Regions from separate parts of the Bacillus tuaregi genome, predicted to be linked through region 1. Evidence: predicted binding sites of a transcription regulator. Region 1 holds the regulator's gene; the other holds the start of a gene.
The links. The regulator Rex, encoded in region 1, represses fermentation and respiration genes when NADH is low (regulators of the CRP and FNR family bind a similar motif). The targets are predictions, from matches to a motif close to TTGTGAAATATTTCACAA.

Region 2: BQ5321_RS17295 (helical membrane plugin domain-containing protein) is a predicted target of Rex. The motif match lies at 4,929-4,946, and genes of this name have one in related genera.

What each region holds. Positions count from the first base shown of each region.
Region 1 is NZ_LT629731.1:3,994,157-4,006,244, forward strand. Features, by position in the region: gene BQ5321_RS21535 (Gfo/Idh/MocA family protein) at 1-68, opposite strand, end outside; gene BQ5321_RS21540 (ROK family protein) at 210-1,370, shown strand; gene BQ5321_RS21545 (right-handed parallel beta-helix repeat-containing protein) at 1,426-3,348, opposite strand; gene BQ5321_RS21550 (helix-turn-helix domain-containing protein) at 3,477-4,259, shown strand; gene BQ5321_RS21555 (ABC transporter ATP-binding protein) at 4,351-5,052, opposite strand; gene BQ5321_RS21560 (ABC transporter permease) at 5,052-6,173, opposite strand; gene groL (chaperonin GroEL) at 6,403-8,037, opposite strand; gene groES (co-chaperone GroES) at 8,125-8,409, opposite strand; gene BQ5321_RS21575 (CPBP family intramembrane glutamic endopeptidase) at 8,732-9,418, shown strand; gene BQ5321_RS21580 (YdiK family protein) at 9,444-9,650, shown strand; gene BQ5321_RS21585 (redox-sensing transcriptional repressor Rex) at 9,670-10,329, opposite strand; gene moaC (cyclic pyranopterin monophosphate synthase MoaC) at 10,419-10,901, opposite strand; gene BQ5321_RS21595 (ABC-F family ATP-binding cassette domain-containing protein) at 11,097-12,088, shown strand, end outside.
Region 2 is NZ_LT629731.1:3,099,211-3,106,141, forward strand. Features, by position in the region: gene BQ5321_RS17270 (hypothetical protein) at 1-220, opposite strand, end outside; gene BQ5321_RS17275 (MFS transporter) at 369-1,577, opposite strand; gene BQ5321_RS17280 (hypothetical protein) at 1,749-2,369, opposite strand; gene BQ5321_RS17285 (PilZ domain-containing protein) at 2,687-3,067, shown strand; gene BQ5321_RS17290 (NAD(P)/FAD-dependent oxidoreductase) at 3,129-4,310, opposite strand; gene BQ5321_RS17295 (helical membrane plugin domain-containing protein) at 4,344-4,787, opposite strand; gene BQ5321_RS17300 (amino acid ABC transporter ATP-binding protein) at 5,086-5,829, opposite strand; gene BQ5321_RS17305 (amino acid ABC transporter permease) at 5,845-6,504, opposite strand; gene BQ5321_RS17310 (amino acid ABC transporter substrate-binding protein) at 6,581-6,931, opposite strand, start outside.

The DNA.
Region 1 (12,088 bases):
ATGGCAGGAATGACCTGTGTTTGGGCAATCTCTGCTGTACTGATAACACCCCAACGAACTCTCTTCAATTTAGATCGTTCCTTTCTTGTTTAAATACGTATAAGTTAACCTATTCATGGTTCATTATAGCACTATGGAAAAAGTTTGTATATCCAATAAACTAAGTTTGTGGTAAAATAAAAGTACTACGTAATAAGGAGATTTTATAAGTGGAAACGATAACATGGAACCAACAAGTTGTGAAAAAAAATAATAAAGCACTTGTGCTACAAATCATTATGGAAAAGGACTCCATTTCTAGAGCAGATATCGCTCAAGTGTCTGGTTTACACAAGGCCACCGTTTCTTCACTTGTAAATGAATTACTAGAGGAAGAGCTTATTTTTGAATCAGGTCCAGGTGAATCTAGCGGCGGACGTCGTCCTGTTATCCTTCACTTCAATAAAGATGCTGGATACGCAATCGGTGTTGATATTGGGGTCAATTATGTCCTATGTATTTTGACCGATTTATTGGGAAATATCCTGATTGAAAAGAATCAAACAGTCCATCAAACCCCTTATACGACAACCATAAGCATTGTTCAACAAATGATAATGTCTATCATGGAGGAGATGCCGCAGAGTAGATATGGCGTAATAGGGATAGGTGTAGGCGTGCCGGGAATGGTCAACAAAGAAGGTACTATTATCCTTGCTCCAAATTTAGGCTGGAAAAATGTTCAGCTAAAGGAGAAGCTTGAAGCTTTATTTCACGTACCGGTCACAGTTGAAAACGAGGCGAATGCAGGAGCTGTTGGTGAACAAAGGTTTGGCGCAGGTCAGGATTATATGGATATCATTTATATCAGTGCCGGAATTGGGATTGGTGCAGGGATTATAGTTAATAAGGAACTATATCAAGGTAAAAATGGATTTTCCGGAGAAATGGGACATATGATTATTGATATGAACGGAAAACGTTGTAATTGCGGAAGCAGAGGATGTTGGGAAGCGTACGCCTCTGAGCATGCTTTACTTGAGATGGCAGACCCAAACATTGATTCTCTTGAGACATTAATCGAACAAGCTGAAAAGGGAGACCAAATTGCCCAAAACCTGTTTAAAAAAATCGGTAATTACCTTGGATATGGAATTAATAACATTATAAATACCTTTAATCCTGACCAGGTCATCATTGGGAATCGTTTGGCATTAGCGAAGGAATGGATTGAAGGACCTATTCAAACGACCATTGAACACCATACACTTGGATATCATCAAAAGGAAATGGATTTAGAATTCTCTAAATTGAATAAGTATTCAACAGCACTAGGTGTTTCAGCCTTTGTCGTTGATCGCTTTATTAAAGAAGAAGCAAAACCCTCATAGATTTTCTATGAGGGTTTTTGCGGCTCATTATTTGATCAATTGGTTTGACACCTAATTATCCCCAAACCTTTATCTTATTTTTTCCTGCTTTTAATATTTCAATTGGGCCGATTACACTCTTTTCTTTCCGTTGCTCTCCTAAAAGGTCAGTATTTAGAACAACTTCGCTTCCATCTGGACTTTCAAACTCTGCATCTACAATGCGGACTCTTTCTAAGGTATTCGTAGATTGAATCTCCCCAAGGAATGTCTCGAAATCTTCAGGGAGCTCAAGAGAAAGATATACTTCATTTCCATCCTCTATTATTTTCAGATTCGGATTAAAGTGGCTACCTTCCATCTTCTCCTTTTCTCTTTCAAAAGACTCCGCACCCTTGAAGTATGCATTATGGTTAATATAAACTGGCTGTTCTACTTGATTAAACGCTTCATGATCACCTTCCACTTGATGGACGGTTTCAATATATTCTTCGAGAGAACCAGGGTATCCGTTATAATGGGCAGTACCAACCTTTTCTAAATTCTCATCACCGATAAATATATTATTTAAAAAGCGGTCATCTCCACCATAAGTAACAGCGAACCCTGCTACCTCCGTGCTATGTGGCACATGATAGGGTGTTGCGCGATCAAGCATTTTCCGATGAACCATTTTCCCACGGATTAAATTATTTACGTAGGCTCCACCCTGAGCATGATTATCCAAAGCATAGTCTGCTGTTAAAATGTTATGATCCACGAGATAAGGACCACTGCTCACTTCCACAAATAAGTCACGACTGTTTCGGTAATACAGATTTTTGCTGACTCTTGTTCCTTGTGTCTGCCAATCTAACCATGTTCCTAAGGAGCAGTCATGGATCCGATTATGATGTATTTGCACATCAATAGCTGCATGTAGCTTGATACCAGCAATCTCATGTCCGTAAAACTCGCGCTTTATAGCTATATTATAAATATGATTATGATAGATTTCGCTAAATACACAGCCTAAATGCCCTACAATACCATTTTGGCCACAGTCATAGATGATATTGTTTCTAATAATATGTGAACCGATTTTTTCCTTGCTCCACCCAGCTTGTTTGGCGAGAAAAACGGATTCTAACTGATATTGATAGCCGGGCTTATCTTTTCTTTTTGTACGATAATTATCTCCTGTTGATGCTTCTTTTCCTATACTAATCGCACTACACTTGGAGTCATGAATCACATTGTCCTCAATAATCCAGCCTTTACTCCAGTGAGGCCCAATTAACCCAGGCTGATCTGCCGTTGGAGGAGTCCACGGAGTTGCTGCATGGCACATTTCAAAGCCTCTCACCGTAATAAAATTGATGCCATTTTGATCCGGATAAAAGCAAGCTTTTCGTACATTAATTTCTACTAATTCATCATTAGGATTGAATTCATGAAAATTAGCGTAAATGGTTGTATTTTTTTCATCCACTTCGGAAAACCAAAGATATTTCGTTTGCTCTGGGTTAAGAACTGGGACAATCGTTTCTGTCCAGTGATCTAACACTTCCTTTTTCACTACAGGGTTCTGTATTTTCTCCAGGTTTTCAGCTTCATAAAAGGACATACCATTTAGATAGACATCGCCCAGGTGTCTTCCTGGATTATACACAACCCAATCCCCAAAAATTTCTTCCACGTACGGGTTATAGTCGCCAAAAAAGCTATTGGGTAATACTGATTTCCAGACAGTTCCCTCTACTTGTTCCCACTCTTGAATCTGCTCGGAACCTTTAATTACTACCTTCTCGCCATTGGCAGCTTGATAGGTAATTCTTCTATATTCACTTAATCCTGCATTCTTCGGCTTAACCCACTCGCGATAGATTCCCTCATGGACAATAATCGTATCACCTGCTACTGCAACAGAGGCAGCCTTATTTATAGTTAAGAATGGATTTTGTACTGTTCCCTGTGCATCATCTGAACCATTTTTTGCTACATGATATTCAAAAGCCATTATCCTTCCTCCTATATATCTCCAACATACGTACATTATAGTTGGAAAAAACATCATACTTCTATTCAAAAAATAGTATAATTTAAGACAATATTAGTGTTTATACCTATTTTAAGGGGGAGCAGCCTGTGGCTTTTTTTGAACATCATGGAGTTGAAGAGAAAGACGCCTTTCACACTTCTTCACTATGTAATTTTAACTTTCCGCTTCATTTTCACCATGCTTACGAATTGATTATTGTAAATGAAGGAAAATTGTTCGTAACGATTGATCAAAAAGAGTATATGCTGCATAAAAATGACGTCGCCTTTGTTTTTAATAACCAGATGCATGAATTTAAAACCTTGAATCATTCCGATATATCTATCGTCATTTTTTCACCAGAAATAATCGGGCACTTTTTTAATAATTATAAGGGATACGTACCTGAGAATAACATCATTCACCTCAACAAGGCTCCCAACTTAACTGGATTAGATTCTATTTATCAGCAAAAAAGCTTCCTTTATCATATTTGTGCGATCTTGGTTGAGAATACGGAATTTATTCCAGTTGCATACTCATCAAAAACAAAAGTACTACATAAAATTCTGCTTTATGTTGATAAGAATTATAGTGAGGATTGCACCTTAAAAGTAATCGCTAAGCAGCTTCAATATGATTATGCCTATTTATCAAAGCTATTTGTTCACATGACCAATATGACCTTTACCGACTATCTTAATCATTATCGAACTTCCCAGGCCTGTTATCTATTGAAAAACAGTGAACAGTCGATTAGCGAGATAGCCATTCATTGTGGGTATAATAATCTCAGGTCGTTCAACCGTAATTTCAAGAGAATTACGAACTATTCACCTAGAAGATATAGAGAGGATACTCGAGACAAACCTACCACTATTAAAAATTAATTCAAAAGAAAAAGGCCTTCTATCAGTCAAGTAAACTGATGAAAGGCCTTTTTATTATTATCATTAAGAGAATCAAACTTTGATAGAATGATTAGTTTGTTACTTGTAAGCTATCAGATTTTTCTAGTGTAAGTACACCGTCTGCCATGCGATACACCTTGTCACAATAGGAAAGCATCCGCTCATCATGGGTTACCATGACAGCTGCTTTATTACGCTCTTTAACTTCTTTAGAGATAAGCTGTACCACTTCAAAGGCACGATTTGAATCCAAGCTTGCTGTTGGTTCGTCCGCAAGAATAATATCAGGATTGTTAATAAAAGCACGCGCAATCGCAACCCGCTGGCGTTCTCCACCGGATAATTGTTTAGGTAGCTTTTTGAATTTGCCGCCAAGACCCAACTCTTGCAGAAGCTGCTTAGCATTATCCTTTTGCTTTGCAGTTAATCTACCAGCCATCTTACTTACCAATTCTATTTGCTCCAATACATTTAAATAAGGAATTAAGTTTGAGGTTTGCAAAATAAATCCGACTTTATTTAAGCGAAAATCTGATAATGCCTTTTCAGCCATCGAGGATAGGTTCGTTCCATTCACAAGCACTTCACCTGATGTGGCCTGTAATAAAGCACCCGCAATTGTCAGAAGCGTACTTTTACCGGAGCCTGAGGGTCCGATGATAGCGACAAACTCACCAGGTTTTACATCCATCGAGACACTATTTAGGGCAGTCACAGTTGTTTCGCCTTCTTTATATTGCTTTGTCACATTAATAAGCTGTAAGCCTTCCATTATTCAACCCTCCCAAGCGCCGTTAATGGATCCACTTTCGAAATACGACGAACACAGACAAGTGATCCTAGCACACTGACAATAAGCAGTGCGATTGCATAAATCATTACCATTCCAAAGTTTAAGCTAAACGGCATACCTTCTGGGAATATAAGGGCCGTCAAATAGGTTAATATAATTCCAATGATTATACTAGTAAGTGAGATAACAAATACCTGTGCAATTATGGAGCGTGCTACAAAATGATTCGATGCACCAATAGCTTTCATGACACCGAATTGCTGAGTTTTTTGAATCGTTAATACATAGAAGAAGACGCCGATGACAACAGCTGAAATAACAATCAGAAAGGCAAGCATCATATAAATGGTACCCATTTCTGCTTTATAGCCCGGCATACCTAATAGTGCTTGAGACTTTGTTACCGTTTCTATCCCTTCCATTTTACCATCGATTGCTGCCGGATCCATTTCTTCTCCTTGTAAGGCAATGGCATTCACGACATTTGGCAAGCCATTATCAGAGCCCGGTGCAGCATAGCTATAGGATCTCCATTGTTCAACCGTACTGAATATGGACGGTAGGTGGTTAAAGGATTCCCCCTTCACAAAGCCTATGATCTTCAATGTAATGAGAGAGCCGTCGACAACGATCTCATCACCGAGCTTATAGCCTTCATTCTTTAATTTCTCATCTGCTATGACGCCATTCTCTACATCTGGGTCAAGTTGGACTCCTTCGATGACAGCTGGTTCGATAAATGAACCTGGCTCAATTCCTAAGATAACAGCGTCTGTTTTTTCCTCAGAATTATCCGTTTCTCCCTTTGAAATGGCCACTGTAGCTTGACCAAATAAAGCTGCATCGTCTACTCCATCCGCAGCAAGCAAGTCCTCCTTTATGTCACCGGAAATACTTGATTTCATAAAAGAAGCACCTGCTCCTTTTTCATATACCACATAATCTGTATCCATATTTTTCATCGATGCCGCACTAATCGTTCCCAGTCCATTCCCGAGACCGGAAAGAATGAAGACAAGCCATGCAATAAGGACAATAATGGCCCCTATCATCGTAAAACGAAGCTTTGAATTTTTTATTTCCTTTAAGGCTAAGTACATATCTAATCCCTTCCTCTATATAGTCAAAGTGACAGAAATGTCACTTTGCTCTTTAATTTCTTATTCGAAAATTATTATATACCAAGGTGACAGAAATGTCACTTATTCGACATAAAATAAACCTGTGACAAATCATACCAGTTTAATGAAAAAAACCACTTCCTATTTATAGAAAGTGGTTTTTTGATAGTGTTTTTTATAAATTACAGGCTGCTTTAGAGCCGGCAGATTACATCATGCCGCCCATTCCGCCCATTCCGCCCATGTCAGGCATTCCGCCGCCGTGACCTTCTGGCTCTGGCTTGTCAGCAACTACTGCTTCTGTTGTTAAGAACATCGCAGCAACGCTTCCTGCGTTTTGAAGTGCAGAGCGAGTAACTTTAGTTGGGTCAACGATACCAGCGTCAACCATGTTTACCCATTCGCCAGTAGCAGCGTTGAAACCAACACCTACTTGCTCATGCTTTAAGCGCTCAACGATAACAGAGCCTTCAAGTCCTGCGTTGTGAGCGATTTGACGTACTGGCTCTTCAATCGCACGTAATACGATGTTAATACCAGTTTGCTCGTCGCCATCTGCTTGAATAGAAGCTACTTTATTGTAGATATTGACTAATGCAGTACCACCACCGGCTACGATACCTTCTTCAACAGCAGCGCGAGTAGAGTTTAATGCATCTTCAATACGTAATTTACGCTCTTTTAATTCTGTTTCAGTAGCAGCACCAACTTTGATTACCGCTACACCGCCAGCTAATTTAGCTAGACGCTCTTGTAGCTTTTCACGGTCAAAATCAGAAGTCGTTTCTTCTAATTGAGTACGAATTTGGTTCACACGGCCAGCGATTTGTGCGCTGTCCCCTGCGCCTTCAACAATTGTAGTTGTTTCTTTTGTTACGACAACCTTCACCGCACGACCTAATTGATCGATTTGGGCAGATTTAAGATCAAGTCCAAGATCTTCTGTAATTACTTGACCGCCAGTTAGGATAGCGATATCTTCAAGCATAGCTTTACGACGATCACCGAAGCCAGGAGCTTTAACAGCTACTGCATTGAATGTTCCACGAAGCTTGTTAAGAACGATTGTTGCAAGTGCTTCGCCTTCAACATCTTCAGCAATCAATAATAATGGCTTGCCTTGTTGTACAACCTGCTCAAGAACAGGAAGGATTTCTTGAATGCTAGTGATCTTTTTATCTGTGATTAAGATATATGGATTGTCAAGAACAGCTTCCATCTTATCCGAGTTTGTTACCATGTATGGTGAAGCATATCCGCGGTCAAATTGCATACCTTCAACTACATCTAGCTCAGTTGAGAATCCTTTTGACTCTTCAATTGTGATAACACCATCGTTACCAACGCGTTCCATTGCTTCTGCAATTAATTGACCTACTTCTTCGTCAGCAGAAGAAATCGCAGCAACCTGTGCAATAGACTCTTTTCCTTCGATTGGTTTTGAGATCGCTTTTAATTCTTCTAGAGCTGTTTGAATTGCTTTATCCATACCTTTGCGGATTCCCATTGGGTTCGCTCCGGCAGTTACGTTTTTAAGCCCTTCACGAATCATCGCTTGAGCAAGAACTGTTGCAGTCGTAGTACCGTCACCAGCAATATCATTTGTTTTGCTTGCTACTTCTGCTACTAATTTCGCACCCATGTTTTCAAATGCGTCTTCAAGCTCGATTTCTTTTGCAATGGTTACACCATCATTTGTAATTAGAGGTGAACCGAATTTTTTCTCAAGAACCACGTTACGTCCTTTTGGTCCAAGAGTTACTTTAACTGCATTTGCAAGAGCATCAACCCCACGCAGCATTCCACGGCGGGCTTCTTCGCTGAACTTAATTTCTTTTGCCATTATGAATTACCTCCTTAATATTGTCCATACTATGAAAAAAAATCAAATCTATAGGGCGTCAGCCTAGCTGGCGCCTGAAAATCATTATTATCCAATTACAGCAAGGATATCATTTTCACGAACGATTAAATAATCTGTACCTTCATATTTCACTTCAGTACCAGCGTATTTTGAGAAGATAATGCGATCGCCAACAGATACTTCAAGAGCGACACGCTCACCATTTTCAAGAACGCGACCAGTACCTACAGCGACTACCTTACCTTCCTGTGGTTTTTCCTTTGCAGTGTCCGGTAACACGATACCGCTTGCAGTTTTTTCCTCTGATGCAACAGGTTCAATGATAATGCGATCACCTAGTGGCTTTAACAATTGAAACAACCTCCTCAAATAATATGTCAATTTTTGTTTTTATTTATTAGCACTCATCTCTATCGAGTGCTAACACATCTATAATATTAATAAATTTGATTTCCTTTTGCAAGTCACAACATGTAAATTTTTATTAAAAAGTTTAACAGTTCGGTAAATGATAAAATAACTAAACGGCTCACAAATATTATTTATCGCCATGTTTACTTAAGCTTATACCATGTGAAATATTAGGTGTTATAATTTGAGGGTTTTAGAGGATTACTGATAAAATGAAATAGATATGCTTTATACAGGATATATGTTAAAGGAGAACTTCACTTTGAAGAAAGAATATTGGTTTATTTTGATTGCATATACATTCATGCACCTTTCCGGGATTTTAGGGGTACCTCTTGTCACTTATTTTGGTAGTTTATTAGGAAAGAGCCCTCAGGAAATGGCGGAACTATCTGTTTCCTTATGGATAATGATTAGCTTTTCTGTTACTCTCATCATCATTCTTTTTCTCCTACGAAGGGAATGGACAAACCCTGTTCGCAATGAAAGGGCTTTGTCACCTCGAGACTCCATGTATTGGGCCGTTGGAGGAATTTTTTTGGCCTTCTTTGCCCAAATTACAGCAGCAAATATTGAATATTTGCTTGGTATTGAAATAGGATCAGATAACACAGAGCAAATCGTTAATCTCATTAAGACAGCTCCTATGGTCATCCTTGTCACTTCCATTATTGGACCCATTCTAGAAGAAATTGTGTTCCGTAAAATTCTATTCGGGGCTCTTTACACCCGATTGAATTTCTTTCTAGCCGGTCTTATCAGTTCACTTATTTTTGCCTTTGCACATGGGGAGCCAGAACACGTACTCCTATACTCAGCAATGGGCTTTACGTTTGCTTTTTTGTATGTCAAAACAAAACGGATACTGGTCCCGATTTTCGCTCATGTATCAATGAATACCATTGTCGTGATTATGCAGCTATATCCGGATTTGTTCCAACCATTATAAATCTTAATTCATGGAGGATTATGCTTTGAGACAATCACCGCTTTTTTCGGGTATCATTTATATATTTCTTGGTACATTATTTACCTTCTTCGCGATTCAAAATATTAACGAGGATGGCGGCTGGGGATTTTTCACCATCTTGCTTATTATCCTTGCCACCTTTGACTTTGGTTCAGGAATTCGAATGATTCTGTTTCACTTTCAGCTAAAAAAGCAGCAGACAAAAAAATGACCCTATAAGGGCCATTTTTTTATTCATCTGTTGCTTCTTCTTCTATTGAATAGTGCTTTAAGAAGTATACAAGTGATTGAAGCTCTACTGCTAGATCTATATGGTGTACGCGTACATGTGCAGGCACTGTTAAACGAGCAGGTGTAAAGTTTAATATTCCCCTTATATTAGCCTTCAACAGCCGGTCTGTCACAAATTGGGCTACCGGTGCCGGAATGGTTAGTATGGCAACCTCAATTCCCTGTTCCTCTATAACCTTTTCAAGATTATCCATATGATAGACAGGTACATTCCCAATCTTATGGTCGACTTTATCTGCCTGTACGTCAAAAGCGACTGCAATTTTGGTGTTATTATTTTTTAAGAAATTATAATTTAAAAAGGCCGTTCCAAGATTTCCGACTCCAATTAAAGCCACCTTTGTCAGTTCATCCTGGTCCAAAGTTTTACGGAAAAAGGATAGCAAATACTGAACATTATATCCATAACCTTTTTTACCCAATGCACCAAAATAAGAAAAATCTCTCCGGATTGTTGCTGAATCTACCTTCACTGCTTCACTAAGCTCAGCTGAAGATACTCTTTGTTTTCCAGACGCGTGTAAATTTGTTAAAAATCGATAATATAAAGGCAATCTCTTTGCTGTTGCTTGCGGTATCTTGGTCGTTTCATTTGCCATTCGAATCCCCCTTTTCCCTTCCTTATTCCTTTTTCACTTTGTGTACGGGCCATTAATGACTAAACACCTGTCTGTAAACACTTTCATTTTTACATCCTTTTAAAGTCCCCGTTTTTGCCACCTGTTTTCTCTACTAAATATGTCTCTCCTATCACCATTCCTTTATCGATTGCTTTACACATATCATAGACTGTTAAAGCGCACACAGACGCGGCAGTGAGGGCTTCCATTTCTACTCCAGTGCTCCCTTTCGTTTTAACAAAAACTTTAATAAACAATTCATAATCTTCATTCTTTGATTCCCATGAAAATGAGATATCAACACCAGTTAATGAAAGCGGATGACACATGGGAATAATATCCGATGTCTTTTTTGCTGCCATTATTCCTGCAACCTGGGCAACCGCTAAAACGTCTCCCTTTTTCATTTGGTTATTCGTTATTTTATCATATATTTCCTGACTCACAATAATACTTGATATTGCAGCCGCAGTTCGAAAGGACTCAGCTTTCTCACTGACATCTACCATCTTTGCTCTGCCTTGCTCATTAAAATGAGTAAACTCAGCCATATAAAAACCCCTCTTTATAAATGATACACTATTTTATAGGTATTTGTCTTTACTTTGTATTCTCCTTCACAAATAGTGTTTCCTATTTTAATAAAATATACAATTACTATTGAATCTATCTATAACCGCTCAATTCCCTATGTATTGCTGTCAACCTCTTTATCGGTTAATCTAGTAGTATAGAGGTGAACAATCATGATTTTATTACAAATCAATCAATTATGTAAATACTATGGAGCAGATATTATTTTATCAAATATAAAATTAGAGGTACAAACGCGAGACCGCATCGCTTTAGTTGGAAGAAACGGTGCAGGAAAATCTACCTTATTAAAAATAATCGCTGGGCATCTATCCTATGACTCAGGCGATATTATTAAGCCAAAAGAAGTGAAAATTGGCTACCTTGCTCAGGATACAGGTCTTGAATCAAATGTATCTATTTGGGAGGAAATGCTATCCGTTTTTGCTGATCTAAGACAGCAGGAACAAAAGCTGCGAAGCTTGGAAAATCAAATGTCTGACCCAGCCACTCTTCAAAATGAGGCCAGTTACGAAAAGGTACTAAAGGAATATGATGTCCTGCAGGTGGAATTTAAGGAAAAAGGTGGCTATCAGTATGAAGCTGACATTCGCTCTGTACTGCATGGACTGAATTTTCAATCCTTTGATTATCATACTAAAATTTCATCCTTAAGCGGCGGGCAAAAGACACGTCTAGCACTTGGTAAATTACTGCTATCAAAGCCCGAGATACTAATTCTCGATGAGCCGACAAACCACCTTGATATTGATACATTATCCTGGCTTGAACAATATCTACAGGGCTATGAAGGTGCTATCCTGATTGTATCCCATGACCGTTATTTCCTCGATAAGGTTGTGAATCAGGTCTATGAAATATCTCGGCAGCAAATCACTAAATATGTAGGAAACTATAGCTCTTACTTAGATAAAAAAGCTGAGAATTATGAACGGGAAATGAAGCAATATGAAAAACAGCAAGAGGAGGTCAATAAGCTGCAGGATTTTATCCAGCGTAATCTTGCCCGAGCCTCTACAACGAAACGGGCTCAGAGTCGACGTAAAAAGCTGGAAAGAATGGAGTTAATGGATCGTCCATTAGGAAATGAAAAATCAGCTTCCTTCTCCTTTGATATAGAAAAACAATCTGGAAATGAAGTTTT
Region 2 (6,931 bases), 900 kb from region 1:
AGGCTTTAGCCAAAAATGACCCCATTTCAATTTGCTCCAATGCTTCCCCATATACAGGTAAATCATTATAGAAAAAACAATAATATAACGTGGTCAGTGATGGCGTTTTTACCTCCAAGATTTTAAATCGCGAATAGATTACAGTTCGCAGAACCTGACCTGTTACAACATTCTTTTGATTCTTAATAGATAGCTCTACTGCCTGGACTTGTTTCATCATTATTATTCAGCCCCTTATGTCATATCCTATTAACATTATTATAGCATAGCTCCCATTTTGATAGGACAGTAAAGGAAAGAACCATTAAACCGTACGGTTTAATGGTTCTCCACAATGATTCACGATAGCTAAGTACAGCTATGTGATATTATTTAGTTCCCATAGCCGACTTTTGATGAGAGTTTCGCTTAAAGGAACGTTTCTGCCATATAATAGTAGTTACAAGCGTCAGAACAAGTAATGTCAATCCTAAAAAGAAGGGGTAAATGATTTCTACATCATAGAGAACTCCCGCCAGCATCGGTCCTAACACATTCCCAATACTCATATAAGCATTATTCATTCCCATCGCAAAGCCCTGTTCATTGCCAGCTAATTTTGAAATAAGCGTATTTAATACAGGACGTAAAATGGAAGTGGCAAGGAAAATGAGCAGCGTAATCGTAAAGAACAGCAAATAGCTTGAAGCAACCAAGGAAAGTAAAAACCCGACCGTTGCTACCCCTAAGAAAATATTTAGTACAGCCCCTTCACCGTAACGGCTCACAATCCGGTCAACGACAAAGAGCTGAACAATCACACTAACAATTCCCGTTGAAGTTACCATGATGGCGATATCCTGCGGAGAAGCACCGAATTGATTATCAACAAAGAGACCAAGCACGGATTCATAAGCCATTAACCCAAAGCTCATCGACAGAGTAATAATAAGCGGAATAAAGTATGGCATTTTGACCGAGCGCACCATTTTCTTAGCCATTGATTCTTCCTGCGGCAGTTCAATAGCACCCGGTTGAACGACTTGACTTTCCTTTAGAACAATAACCGAAAAGATTACTGCCCCAAGCGATACAATGGCCGAAATTAAAAATGGCATTTTTAGTCCAAGATCAGCTAGAAAGCCTCCAATTCCCGGTCCAATGACAATCCCTAAGGACATCGCTGCAGAAACAAAGCTGTTTCCTTTTGCCCGCTGCTCCATCGTGGTGATATCCGCTACATAGGCAAAAATAGCCGGTACAAGGAGGGCACTGCCCATTCCTCCAATCACACGAGAAGCGTACAGCATCCAAATGGAGTCAAATCCATAAAAGATAAAACTTGAAAGCGTCAGACCCATAAGTCCAAATATAATCATTTTTCTTCGTCCATATTGATCCGTCCACTTCCCAGCAATCGGCGAACAGATAAACTGGGCACCGGCAAAAATCGCAATCATTAACCCAGCTGCTGTCCCCCCCTGGTTAATCGACTCTAAATAGGCAGGTAATATCGGAATCACAATCCCAAAGCTACCAATCGCAATAAACATATTTATCATTAAAACTATCAGCTTTTTTCGTTGGTCTGCTGACATCAAATACACCTCTTTCTTATTTTTCCAAATATACATTCGCTACCGTAAATGAGAATTATTTAGCGACACAAAAGAATTTATATATTACATGACAATGAGAGCAACGTCAATAAAAAAGCTCCCAAAACTAATTTGGGAACCTTACGACGTTACCGTACAAGGTCTATATTATTAAAGAGGGAGTGTCGGTAACCTTAGCTTTTTCATAACCAATCTGATTAAGTCAGCTCGATTCATTCGACTGTCTTCTTTACTTTCCACTATATCTGATACATGCTTATAATCCTCGAAATCACCTTGATAGACTAATTGAAAAAAAGGAATTTGTTGAAAATCATGCGGTGTTACATGTGAAGGATGCTTTGGCAGCTCCACTACCTGTGCCTCCTTTAATACAGTGAACACAAATTGAGAGCAAAAGAAGGCATGCTTGCGGTTAAATTGTTTATTCAAGGGAATAGCAAATAGACCTAGTAAATTGTAGCGGTAAAGGTCCCTTTCAATCTCAATCTGACGGATGTACTGATTCATTTTTAGAAATTGACTTTCCGTAATCGTGCAGCAATAGATTGCACATTTCGCTTGTTTTAATAAACCGGTGTGAATACTTTCCTTAACAAAGCCTCCAGTAAACGGGTTTCTCGGTCTCTTTCTTCCAAAGCTATATAGCTCTGAGAAGTGAGGATCAAAAGAAAGAGAAGCATGATTATAAGGTTTTTTTGTATAACACTTTATCATTCTCGTAAGAAGTGTACCGGTATCAGTAAGAACAACATAGACTTTTCTTTCCATGGTAAAGTACTCACCTCGGGTCCATAAATAATAAATAAACAACAGCGTCTTACGATTACAGAAATAATCCTTACAATGAATGACTGCTGCTTTCTATTTATATTGTATCAGGGATTTTTAATATATAAAGGTACCCCAAGCTTTAATTTACTATAAGACTTAAGCCTTACTAAAGCAAGGTAATATTATTTCCAATTATAGTGTAAATCCGCAATAAAGAATAGAATTAGTCAATAATTGCTGATATGATACAATAAAAATAGAATCCTACATTCCATTTCGATGAACAGGAACCTTTGTAAATAGAGGTGATAAAAATGTTAAGATACAGAAGGCAAGAGGGATTTCGCTTTACATTTAATAAACCGATTCCTGTCTTGTTTACCATTAAAGAAGTAGATGGAAACAAGGTTGAATCCTCAGAAGGCATGGCAACAATGATGGATATAAGTCCGAACGGATTAAAATTAAATACAGCCTTAAACATTCCCATTTCCAAACCAAATCAAATTAAAGTCTCTGTTCGTTTTCAATTAAATGATACATTATTTCAAGTTAATGGGATGGTGATTTGGCGAGAAGAAAAATACAATCATTTTCTTTACGGAGTCCAGTTTTCTATTGATGATCAAGAACAGGAAGAACTGATTAACCATTTAAAATCATATGTCAAATCTACTGCTGACAATACCGAATAAAAAAATAACAGAAAAAACCGCTCACAGAATGCTGAAAGAGCGGTTTTCCTTGTCTTAAAGATTAATAGGCTAAGCTAAAAAGACCTTTAATATGTGTGAGGTAGCGTACATTACTTGCTTCTTTCATTAATGAGGCAGGAAGACCTTTAAGCGGCGTTGAGTTTCCGCCAATTTCGGCCACTGCATCTTTACGTCCAAGGCTAGCAAGCGTACCAGAGTTAATTGGAGCAAATACTTCAAATGATTTGTCCATTAAATAAGCGTATAGATTATAACCAACAAGTTCTCCCATTTGCCAAGCATTTTGAGCCGTTGGCGCATAAGGACGTCCACCCTCTTTCGGGAATGCCACCGCTGAATCTCCTACCACAAAAACATCCTTATGTGACGTTGATTGAAGGTATTCATTCACCGTTGCCCTACCGCGATCTGCTTCAAGTCCTGATTCAGAAACAATTGGAGGTGCCTGTACACCACCAGTCCAGACAAAAGTATTAGCAGTGATTTTGCTTCCATCCTTAAGGTCAATCACATTACCTTGAACATTTGTAACTGGAAGTCCTGTTAAGAATTCAACACCGCGTGCCTCTAAACTTTCAACAGCACGTTCAATTAAATGGTCTGGCAATACAGGAAGAACCTTTGGACCTGCTTCAACAAGCTTTAATTTGATCTCCTTTGGATTAACGCCATAGCCTTTGGCGATTTTTGGAAGATTATCTGCAAGCTCACCCACTAATTCGATACCGGTTAAGCCACCACCACCAATTAAAATCGTTGCATCTGCTTCATTTTTCGTTTTCGCGTACTCACGAATACGGCCTTCAATGTGGCTGCGAATATGATTGGCATCTTCAACAGATTTTAACACCATGCTGTTTTCTTCCAATCCAGGAATTCCAAAATAGGCTGTTTTACTACCTAAAGCAACAACAAGGGCATCATAGGTTAACGTTGTACCTTCTGAAAGGAAGACCTTTTTATCCTCTACTGAAAAACGTTCAACCTTTGCAATTTTCAGATCAATATCCTTTCCTTTTAGCAGCTTATTTAGAGGAAGCGCTACAGTACCTTCGCTTGTTGTACCACCTGCAAGACGGTGTAGCTCAGTAATGATTTGATGTGTTGGATATTGGTTAACCACCGTTATATAAGCTTCTTGGCTATTTAAATATTTTCGAACTGTTAATGCAGATAGCAGACCGCCATATCCCGCTCCTAAGATAACAATATGTTTTGACATGTATTTCCACCGTCCTTAACTATTTACAAGAAATTATTGATGATTTTTTTGTTCAGCTGAGATTTCAAGGTATGCATGAACGAAACGAAATAATTTTTGTGCTTGTGGATCTTTGAGCATTTTTAAAAGCCCAAAAAGACCAATCACTTCAGTGCTTTCATCTGCACGTTCCTTCGCTTCCATTGCTGTAGCAGCTACATTTTTTACGGTTGCCGTTACAGGCTCAGTAATTTCCTTAATTGCCCCTACTGTGTCATTTTTCAAGATTTCGTCAGTCGCTAGTGACTGAGCCATATCATATGATTTTGTTAAAACATTAACAAGCTCAGTCAGTTTTGGAAGCTGTTCAACCAATACTGTTAAAGATTCCTGCACCTCAGGCTGTAAAAGTTGATCAAGAATATCACTTTTTCCTTTTTCAGCAGACAAGACTTGAGATTCTTGCTCAATTTTTTCAATTGTGTTTGTTTCTGCCATGTTCGATTCCCCTTTACCTAAAGTATTAATTTTGATTTTTTTGTGTCATTTTAAGTTTTCTTCCATCCATAAAGCTTCATCTGTGATAAATGTCCTTTACAATTCTGCCTCATGTATGAGTCTTCTCTATTATACATGATATTGTTAAAAATTTAACATAATTATTAATAATTTTTTTACCAAAATTACGTTATTAATATAATAATCAAAGGATACTGATTTAACCTGCATGAAATGACGCTAAAAATTAAAAACATCCCAACCGAAATATCAGCTAGGATGTCAAAACGAATACTAATTATTTTAAACTGCGAGTTAAAAAAGCCTTTGTCCGCTCATGCTTTGGATTATTAAATAATTCCTGTGGATGACCTGATTCAACGATTTCACCATTGTCCATAAAAATGGCACGATTTGCCACCTCTTTAGCAAATTCCATTTCATGTGTGACAACAATCATCGTCATATGTTCTTCAGCTAAATCCTTCATGACCTGTAATACCTCTCCAGTTAATTCAGGGTCCAAAGCAGATGTTGGCTCATCAAAAAGCAGGATATCTGGATTCATCATGAGTGCACGCGCAATAGCTACCCGCTGTTTTTGACCGCCGGATAGATTGGCAGGATATGCATTGGCATGCGAAGTCAGACCGATTTTCTCCATCAATTCCATGCTCCTCCTAGCTGTTTCAGAAGTCTCCTTTTTCACTAATTTAGGAGCAAGTTCAAGGTTTTCTTTTACCGTTAGATGCGGAAAAAGATTAAAATGCTGAAAAACCATACCCATTTTAGCTGTGATGGCTTTAATTTCATGTGGCTTTGCATAGACGCCGTTCTTTACTAAATAATCACCGGATACGCAGATACTGCCCCCATTTATTTCTTCTAAATGAACCAAACTCCGCAGCATCGTACTTTTACCTGATCCGGAAGGACCGATTACAGCCACCACATCTTTTTTATTTACATCAAAGGAAATCCTTTTTAATACCTCGAGGTTTCCATATGATTTTTTGAGGTCAGATACTTCAATGATAGCCACATTCTCTACTCCTTCTTATTCAAATTTAAAACGTTTCTCAAGCCATTTAAATACGCTCGTTAATAAGAGAGTCATGATTAGATAGATGACACCTGCGACAAAGAAAGGCACAATCGTAAAATCACGGTTCACGGCCGTCTGGGCAAAGTGTAACAATTCCGGAACAGCAACGGCATATAATAAGGCAGTATCCTTTACTAGCGTGACAGATTCATTAGCAACAGAAGGCAGCGCAATACGGAACATTTGCGGCAGAATAATTCTAGTAGTTGTCTGCCATTTATTCAAGCCCAATACCTTCGCAGCTTCATACTGGCCTTTATCAATGGATAAAAGACCACCTCGAAAAATCTCAGCAAAATACGCAGCATAATTGAGGATAAATCCAAGACTAGCAGCAACAAAGCGGTCAAGGATTAAGTATTCTCCAATGACCGGAATCATCGGAAGCCCAAATGTAATCACTAATAATTGCAGTAAAAGCGGGGTTCCACGCATAACATATATATAGCCTTGCGCAAGCCACGAAATTGGTTTGAAGCTACTTCTAACAGCTAGTGTGAGTAAAAAGCCAAGCGGAATCGACAACACAATCGCAATAAGGAATAATAGAATGGTGGCCTGCGCGCCTTCCAGCATAGGCTTGAGTATTGTGATTAAATATTCTCCTGACATGAGAGGATTCCTCCAAAAACAAAACAGGGTTTCCAAACGGAAATCCTGTTTGCCATATATTTGTTCTGTCTCATTTTTATTTTAATACCTTATCTTCACCGAACCATTTTTCGGAGATTTCTGCTGCTGTACCATCTTCATTCATTGTATCTAATGCTTCCTGAAGTTCATTAAGCAGCGCTTCATTTCCTTTTTTCACCCCAACAGCATATTCTTCAGGTGAAAGCGACTCATCAAGTACCTTAAAAGTTCCTTCTTGTATCGTCATATAATAATTAATAACGACTTCATCAATGACAACCGCATCAACACGGCCATTTTCTAAATCCTTTAATGCCAATACATTTGTTTTAAATTCAGTTAATCCAGCAATTTTTTCATTAATAGGATGTGCATTAAGTGCATCTACAGCAGAGGAAAATGACTG